2 regions of the Rhizobium sp. P1_E1 genome follow, and region 2 is predicted to be linked to the other one. Evidence: riboswitches for the same ligand, from Rfam matches in the RefSeq annotation. Region 2 holds a riboswitch; the other holds the start of a gene.
The links. A riboswitch is a leader RNA that binds a small molecule or an ion and turns the genes downstream of it on or off. The one in region 2 is predicted to bind S-adenosylmethionine.
Positions count from the first base shown of each region.

Region 1: it holds a riboswitch for S-adenosylmethionine, as region 2 does, so the genes downstream of both, AC1D1Z_RS04630 (O-succinylhomoserine sulfhydrylase) here and metA (homoserine O-acetyltransferase MetA) in region 2, are expected to answer to the same signal.

Region 1 is NZ_JBFUAY010000006.1:89,408-93,587, reverse strand. It holds gene AC1D1Z_RS04640 (Hsp33 family molecular chaperone) at 1-473, shown strand, start outside; gene apaG (Co2+/Mg2+ efflux protein ApaG) at 502-894, opposite strand; gene AC1D1Z_RS04630 (O-succinylhomoserine sulfhydrylase) at 1,137-2,321, opposite strand; SAM riboswitch at 2,364-2,442, opposite strand; gene AC1D1Z_RS04625 (2'-deoxycytidine 5'-triphosphate deaminase) at 2,516-3,610, shown strand; tRNA gene AC1D1Z_RS04620 (tRNA-Gly) at 3,670-3,743, shown strand; gene AC1D1Z_RS04615 (hypothetical protein) at 3,770-4,048, opposite strand.
Region 2 is NZ_JBFUAY010000100.1:2,991-7,170, forward strand. It holds gene AC1D1Z_RS25080 (aldose epimerase family protein) at 1-683, opposite strand, end outside; gene metA (homoserine O-acetyltransferase MetA) at 910-1,833, opposite strand; SAM riboswitch at 1,881-1,958, opposite strand; gene AC1D1Z_RS25090 (ABC transporter ATP-binding protein/permease) at 2,071-3,960, shown strand; gene AC1D1Z_RS25095 (hypothetical protein) at 4,032-4,180, opposite strand, start outside.

The DNA of each region.
Region 1 (4,180 bases), on a different contig from region 2:
GCCTTGCCGCCGCTGAACTCTTCGATCGTGACGATGCCGGCAAGCCGCGCCATCGCTGGCGGGCAGGCGGCCTCGTCGCCCAGTTCCTGCCGGAAGCGCCGGAGCGCATGCGCCAGCCGGATCTCCACGGCGGCGACGGCGACACCGGCAACCGCCCGCATGGCGAGGACGATGCCTGGGTCGAAGCCCGTTCGCTAGTCGAGACCATCGACGCCGATGAACTCACCGACCCGCTTGTCGGTACCGAACGGCTGCTGTTTCGCCTGTTCCACGAGCGCGGCGTGCGCGTCTATGAACCGCGCGCCGTCTTTGATCGCTGCAGCTGCTCGCGCGACAAGATCAAGGGTGTGCTGAAGGGTTTTTCGGCCGAAGAGATCGAAGCCAGCCAGGAAGATGGCGAGATCGCCGTCACCTGCGAATTCTGCTCGACCACCTACCGCTTCGAGCCGGCCGAGCTTCAGCCGGCCGAATAGTTCTGAAAAGAGGCGGTGCGCTATCGCCTCAGTTAAGCACGCGCAGCAGCCCGGGGGAATCCAGCGAGAAGGCGGGGATGTCGACATCGAACATCTCGCCTTCATCCGTTTCCATTTGGTAATGGCCGAACATCAGCCCTGAGGGCGTGTCGAGCGGGCAGCCGGAGGAGTATTCGTAGGTGTCGCCGGGGCTGAGCCGCGGCTGCTCGCCGACGACGCCGGGACCGGTGACCTCGTCCACCTGTCCGTTCTGGTCGGTGATGTTCCAGTAACGGTTGACCAGGCGAACGGCGATGCCGGAATTGTTGCTGATAACAATCCGGTAACCCCAGACATAACGATCGTCGTCCGGATCGGATTGCTCCTCCAGATAGAACGGTTCGACTACAACTTCGATGTCTCTTGTGAGGGCGCGATACATGCCTTGCACCTTAGTCAAGATATGTTACCCGTATCTTATAAGAGGCCCTGTCCGTCAAGAAACGGAACAATTATCATCGCTGAAACGGCTATGGTTCGAAGGGTTTTCGATCGTTAAGCCTAATTGTCAGTGTTAATTCCGGTTCGGAACGCCGCGGCGGGCAAACTTGTTCCCCCGGCCTCACTTTGTGAGATCCGGCACGGCCGAACCCCAAATGAGGTCCGGCCGCCTTTATCCCTAGGTCAGGCCGAAACCTTGGCAAGCGCCCGCGCGAAATCCTCGATCAGGTCGTCGGTATCCTCGATGCCGGCCGAAAGGCGGACCGTACCAGGCGAGATGCCGAGTTCGGCGCGCGCCTCTTCCGTCAGGTTCTTGTGCGTCGTCGTCGCCGGATGGGTGATCAGGCTCTTGCTGTCGCCGAGATTGTTGGAGATTTTGACGATCTCAAGCGCGTTCTGCAGCGCGAAGGCCGCATCCTTGCCGCCCTTCAGCTCGAAGGCGACCAGCGTCGAGCCGCCGGTCATCTGCTTGGCGATGATATCGGCCTGCGGATGGTCCTTGCGGCCGGGATAGATCACCTTGGCGATCTTGCCTTGCTCGGCCAGGAAATCGGCGATCTTCGCCGCATTCTCGGTCTGCTGGCGCACGCGCAGCGGCAGCGTCTCGATGCCCTTCAGCAAAGTCCAGGCGTTGAACGGCGACATCGCCGGGCCGGTATGGCGGAAATAGTCGTGCAGGTTCTCGTCGATCCATTCCTTGTCGGAAAGGACAACGCCGCCGAGGCAGCGGCCCTGGCCGTCAATATGCTTGGTGGCGGAATAGACGACGATATGGGCGCCGAGCTCCAAGGGCTTCTGGAAGAGCGGTGTCGCAAAGACGTTGTCGACGACGACCTTGGCGCCGATCTGGTTGGCGAGCTTGGCGACGCCTGCGATATCGATCACTTCGAGCGTCGGGTTGGTCGGGCTTTCCAGGAAGAACACCTTGGTCTTCGCCGTGATCGCCTTTTCCCAGTTCGCAAGATCCCGGCCGTCGATCAGCGTGCAATCGATGCCGTATTTCGGCGCCAGCGTCTCGACGACCCAGCGGCAGGAGCCGAAGAGGGCACGTGCAGCGACGATATGATCGCCGGCCTTCAGCTGGCAAAGGATCGCCGCGGTGACGGCGGCCATGCCGGAAGCGGTGGCGCGGGCGTCTTCGGCGCCTTCGAGCATGCACATGCGCTTTTCGAACATGTCATTGGTCGGGCTGCCGTAGCGGGCGTAAATGAAGCCCTCCGTCTCGCCCTTGAAGCGGGCTTCGGCTGCCTCCGACGTCTCGTAGACGAACCCTTGCGTGAGATAGATTGCCTCGGACGTCTCGCCATATTGCGAACGCAGCGTGCCGCCGTGGACGAGTTGGGTTGCCGGGCGCCAGGTCTTGCTCATGCCATCACCTTCACATAACAAAAAAACCGGTCGCAAAAGCAGACCGGTTTCAACCCGGTCTTTTTAGCCACTTGTTTAACGTGGCTGCAAGCCGACCGGCCAAATCACCACGGGATAATTCTGCAATACTGCTGTTAGCTGCTTGCGTCAATTCCCCGAGTTTGGTTTTGTCGGCGGCAAATGATGGATGAGGCATGATGGCTCGTGAAACGGGAATTCTGGCGGATCGCGCGATCTCCGCGCTGTTCGAAACGGAGCGTCTGATCTCCGAACGGGAGCTGGACCGTGACCAGATCCAGCCGGCAAGTCTCGACCTGCGCTTGGGCGCCAAGGCGTTTCGCGTGCGCGCCAGCTTCATGCCCGGCCCCTCGCATCTGGTGTCCGACAAGCTCGACCGGCTGAGCCTGCATGTGATCGATCTCTCCGAGGGGGCGGTGCTCGAAACCGGCTGCGTCTATATCGTGCCGCTGATGGAGAGCCTGGCGCTGCCGGCCGACATGTCGGCCTCGGCCAATCCGAAGAGCTCGACCGGGCGCCTCGATATCTTCACCCGCGTCATCACCGATTACGCCCAGGAGTTCGACAAGATTCCATCAGGCTATGCCGGCCCGCTCTATCTCGAAATCAGCCCACGCACCTTCCCGATCGTCGTGCGCCGCGGCTCGCGCCTGTCGCAGATCCGTTTTCGCGTCGGCCAGGCTCTGCTCGGCGAGCCGGAACTGTTGAAGCTGCATGAAAGCGAGACGCTGGTCGCCAGTAAGCTGCCCAACGTTTCCGGCGGCGGCATCGCGCTGTCGATCGACCTCGCCGGAGACAAGGAAGGCCTGATCGGCTATCGCGGCAAGCATCACACCGCCGTCGTCGATGTCGACAAGAAGGCCCAGCACGACATCTATGATTTCTGGGAGCCGCTCTACAGCCGTGGCCGCAACGAACTGATCCTCGATCCGGACGAGTTCTATATCCTCGTCTCGCGCGAGGCCGTGCACGTGCCGCCGGATTATGCCGCCGAAATGACCCCCTTCGATCCGCTGGTCGGCGAATTCCGCGTCCATTATGCCGGCTTCTTCGATCCGGGCTTCGGCCATGCGCCTGCCGGCGGGCGCGGCAGCCGCGCCGTGCTCGAAGTGCGCAGCCACGAAGTGCCCTTCATCCTCGAAGACGGCCAGATCGTCGGCCGCCTCGTCTACGAACACATGCAGGAAAAGCCCGCCAGCCTCTACGGCTCCGGCCTCGGCTCCAACTATCAGGCCCAGGGCCTCAAGCTCTCGAAGCACTTCCGCATCTGAGCCTTCCCGGCGGCCGCGACTTGACAGCGGCCCCCATCTGTTGGAAATCTCGCTTCATCGCGGGTGTAGCTCAATGGCAGAGCAGCAGCTTCCCAAGCTGAATACGAGGGTTCGATTCCCTTCACCCGCTCCAGCTCCCGCAAACTATACCTGATGCGCCTAATCCCCGAAAAACCGGATCGGCTTGTACCGACGATGCGCGATGATCAGGCTTCTGTCGGGCTGGATGATGTAGGTTTCCTCCACCTGCTGGCCGTACTGGTCGATAAAATCATGCGGAAAGGCGGAACCAACCGGTGATTTGGTGAGCTTGGTACGGGGCTGGCCGCTATAGGTGATGCTTCCCGGTATGGGTTCGAGGCCGGGGCCGCCATAGGTGACGGTGCTGCATCCGGCGAGAACGAGCGTGCCGATGAGGCCGATGATTGCAGGTTTCATGTCCATCCCTCCGAATGCCGTGAACAGTATCACTCTACGCCTTGCCGGAGAGGGTTCACGACACGAATGCCCATGCCGCTCTTCAACCCTTCGGGAAGCGTCGCCGGGGACGCTGTGATCGAGTGGCCGACG
Region 2 (4,180 bases):
ATCGGCGCCATCTCGCGGAAATCGAATTCGGTGCCCTCGACGGAACGGATCTCGCCGGTTGGCACCTGCTTCTCATCGGTCGGCAGATAATGATCGGCGGCAATCATGATATCGTGGCCAAGCGCATCGTCGCGACCGTCGAGATTGAAATAGGCGTGCTGGCAGACATTGGCGAGCGTCGGCTGGTCGCTGGTCGATTCGTAGGTGATCGACAGTTCACCGTTGCCATGCACCCAGAAAGTCGCCTGGATGGTGCAATTGCCGGGATAGCCGGCGCGGCCATCGGGATCGACGATCTTCAGCACCACGCGGTCGACGTCATGCTCGACGATCGTCCAGTTGCGTTTGGCGATATTGTCGCTGCCGCCATGCAGATGCGTCACGCCGTTTTCATTCAGTTCGAGCTGATAGTCCTTGTCGTCAATCGTAAACCTGCCGCCGCCGACGCGGTTGGCGCAGCGGCCGGGTGTCGCGCCGAAATAGGATGAATAGAGGGGGTAGCTGTCGAAATCGTCGAAGCCGAGCTGCAGCGGCGCGTCATGTCCCTCGAGGCGCAGATCCTGGATGACTGCGCCCCAGCTTATGATCTTGGCCGTCAGCCCACCGCCCTTGATCACGACGCGATAGACGGTCTCGCCCGCCTTCGTCTGCCCGATAACGTCCCGCTCCAACTTATCCGACATGATCGACCGTCCATTCTATCTCTGCTGCAAATTCTCAATTCGGAATCGATTTGAGGAATTTGAAGCGATTCAAACTGTGCATTGCACGTCCGATGAAGACGCGCGGTTTGGTAGGTTTCGGGACAGGAACCTGCCCGCATTTGCTTCAATCCGCAACCGGCGGATCGGAAAGAAAATGCCGCAGCGATGAGGCGGCGGCACCGGCTCGAGGGGCGATCGGCAACGGTCAGAGGTCCGTGCCGATCTCTTCCACATCAAAAGGCGTCGTCTGGTAGATTTCGTTGATCCAGTTGCCGAACAGGAGATGCGCATGGCTGCGCCAGCGGTTCTGCGGCGCAAGCGCCGGATCATTATGCGGGAAGTAATTGTGCGGCATCTTGATCGGCACGCCGGCATCGACGTCGCGAAAATACTCGTCGGAAAGCGAAGTGGAATCATATTCGACATGGTTGAACATGTAGAGCCGCCGGCCCTTCTTCTCGTGCACGAGACACACGCCCATCTCGGCTGATTCCATCAGGATCTCCAGGTTTTCGGATTTCTCGATATCGGCGCGGCGCACTTCGGTCCAGCGCGACACCGGCACCTCGAAATTGTCGGAAAAGCCGTTGAGATAGATCGACGAAGGCTTCAGGTTGCGGTGGCGGTAAACCCCGAAGGCCTTCTCTTTGAGCTCGTATTTCGGAACGCCGTGGAAATGATAGATCGCCGCCATCGCGCCCCAGCAGACGTTCATCGTCGAATGGACATTCGTTTCCGTCCAGTCGAGAATCTGCTGCATCTCCGCCCAATAGGTGACGTCCTCATAGGGCAAAAGCTCGATTGGCGCCCCGGTGATGATGAAGCCGTCGAACTTGCGATGTTTTACCTCCTCCCAGGTCTGGTAGAAGGCAAGCAAATGATCTTCTGACGTATTCTTCGCCTTGTGGCCGCCGATACGGATGAGCGACAGTTCCACCTGCAGCGGCGAGGCGCCGACGAGACGCGCCATCTGCAATTCGGTCTTGATCTTGTTCGGCATGAGGTTGAGCAGCCCGATTTGCAACGGTCGGATATCCTGACGGATCGCCAACGTCTCGGTCATCACCCGCACACCTTCCTGAACCAGGGTTTCGAAGGCGGGCAGCGTATCGGGGATCTTGATGGGCATTGCGGTCACTCGATCAAAAACAAAAACCGGCGGCGAAAAAAATCGCTACCGGTCCGCACGCGGCCCTTTAGCGATTTTTTTAACGTGGCTGCAAGCCGGCCGGCCAAATCACCACGGAGCGCTTTAATTAGACCCAGTCGGGTCGCGAATCAACTGTCGACTGCAGTCAAGTGACCTCTGCCGCATCATCACAGTTTAATGAATGATAGAATCTGTTGATAGACCCGTAACGCCACCATGTTATTTATAGGGGCATGGGCGATTTGGAAAAGCGTAATGGCAGATAAGATTGAGGGGAGGCCGGGCATCCGAAGGCAGGATAGGGTAGGGTATGATTTCAGCCTGACATATCGCCTCGGCGTCATGTTCTCAGCATTCTGGAATTCGGAAGTGCGTGGCAGGGTGCTGTTTCTGGCGACCGTGCTGATCCTCGTTATCCTGGCGACGTCCTACGGCCAGGTCATATTGAACGAGTGGAATGCGCCCTTCTATGACTCGCTGGAGCGCCGCGACCTCGGCGAATTCTTCCACCAACTCGAAATCTTCGCGATGATCGCCGGCACGCTGCTGCTGCTCAACGTGCTGCAGGCCTGGCTGAACCAGATGACGGCGCTCTATATGCGTGAAGGCCTGTCACGCGATCTCGTCGACCAGTGGCTGAGGCGCAAGCGGGCGCTGCGGCTTGCCTCCAGCGGCCTGATCGGCGTCAATCCGGACCAGCGTCTGCACGAGGATTCCCGCAACCTTGCCGAAAGCACGACAGGGCTCGTTCTCGGCCTGCTGCAGTCGACCATCCTCCTGGTGAGCTTCATCGGCGTGCTCTGGGAGCTTTCGAGCGGCTTCATCTTCCGCATCAGCGGCCACAGCTTCTCCATTCCGGGCTACATGGTCTGGGCGGCGATTTTCTATGCCGCTTCCGCCTCGGTGCTGAGCCAGGTCGTCGGCCGCAAGCTGGTCAAGCTCAATGCCGACCGTTTTTCGAAAGAAGCCGAGCTTCGCTTCACGCTGATGCATGCCAATGAGAACATGCCGGCGATCACCGTTGCCCGCGGCGAGGAGAACGAGCGCCGACGTATCAACACCGACATCAGCTCGGTACTGACAGTCGTCAAGCGGCTCGCCATGGCCAATACCAATCTCACCTGGGTTTCGGCCGGCTACGGCTGGCTGGTAATCGTCATCCCGATCATCGTTGCCGCCCCAGCTTATTTCTCCGGCGGCCTCACCCTCGGCCAGCTGATGATGTCGGTCGGCGCCTTCAACCAGGTCAACACGGCGCTGCGCTGGTATGTCTCCAATTTCGGCCCGATCGCCGAGTGGCGCGCCACGCTGATGCGCGTCACCGATTTCCGCCAGGCGCTGCTCGACATGGACGAGGACTTCGACCTGAAGGACAGTATCGCCTATGAAAACGCCGCGCCCGACACGCTGACGTTGAAGGATGTGGTGATCGTCGCCAAAGTCGGCGAAGATATCGAGGAATGCGGCGGTTTCCGACTGCGTGAAACCAATGTCGTGATCAAGGCCGGCGAAAGGATCATGATCAACGGCGATCACAGCGTCAACCGCAAGCTGCTGTTCCAGGCGATGGCCGGCCTCTGGCCGTGCGGTAGTGGCACGATGGGCCTGCCGCCAATCGACGACATGCTCTTCGTTCCGCAGGTTGCCTATGTTCCCGGCGGCACGCTGCGCGAGGCGCTGGCCTTTCCCGAACGTCCCGAAGCCTACGAGAAAGCCGCCGTCGAGGCGGCCCTCGACAAGGTTGGCCTGCATTCGCTGATCGCAAGGCTCGATACCCGCGCCCGCTGGGACAAGCTGCTCGACGGCGACCAGCAGAAAGCGATCGGATTTGCCCGCCTCCTGCTCGTGCGCCCGCGCTGGATCATCTTCGACGAAGTGCTGGAAGGCATGGAGCCGGAACTGCAGGAAACAATGGCCAACCTGCTCGTCTCCATGCCCGAAAGCGGCATGATCTATATCGGCCGCTCCGAGGCCTATCTCGAGGCGCTGAAGCCGCGCGTGCTGCATCTGCAAGCGCTGCCGTCAATTTCCGAGGAGCCGCCTGTCGCCCAGACCGGCGCCAGCGCCAGTGCGGGCGCTGCCGCCGTGCCCGCGCCGGCGCTTTAATACATGCCGCCCAAAAGTGTGGAGCTGTTTTGGGATGACGGCCTGCATAAGGTAAGGATTTGAGCCGCTGGTCACATCGGCGGCGTGATGCCGTTGAGGCCGACGGCGATCTGGCTGGCCGAGATGCTGCCGTCCGCCGCCTTTTCGCCGGTGACGACGACGCCGGCGCCGGGCTTCAGATCATCCTTGGTCGCAGGCGCCAACGTCACGATCGGCGTGC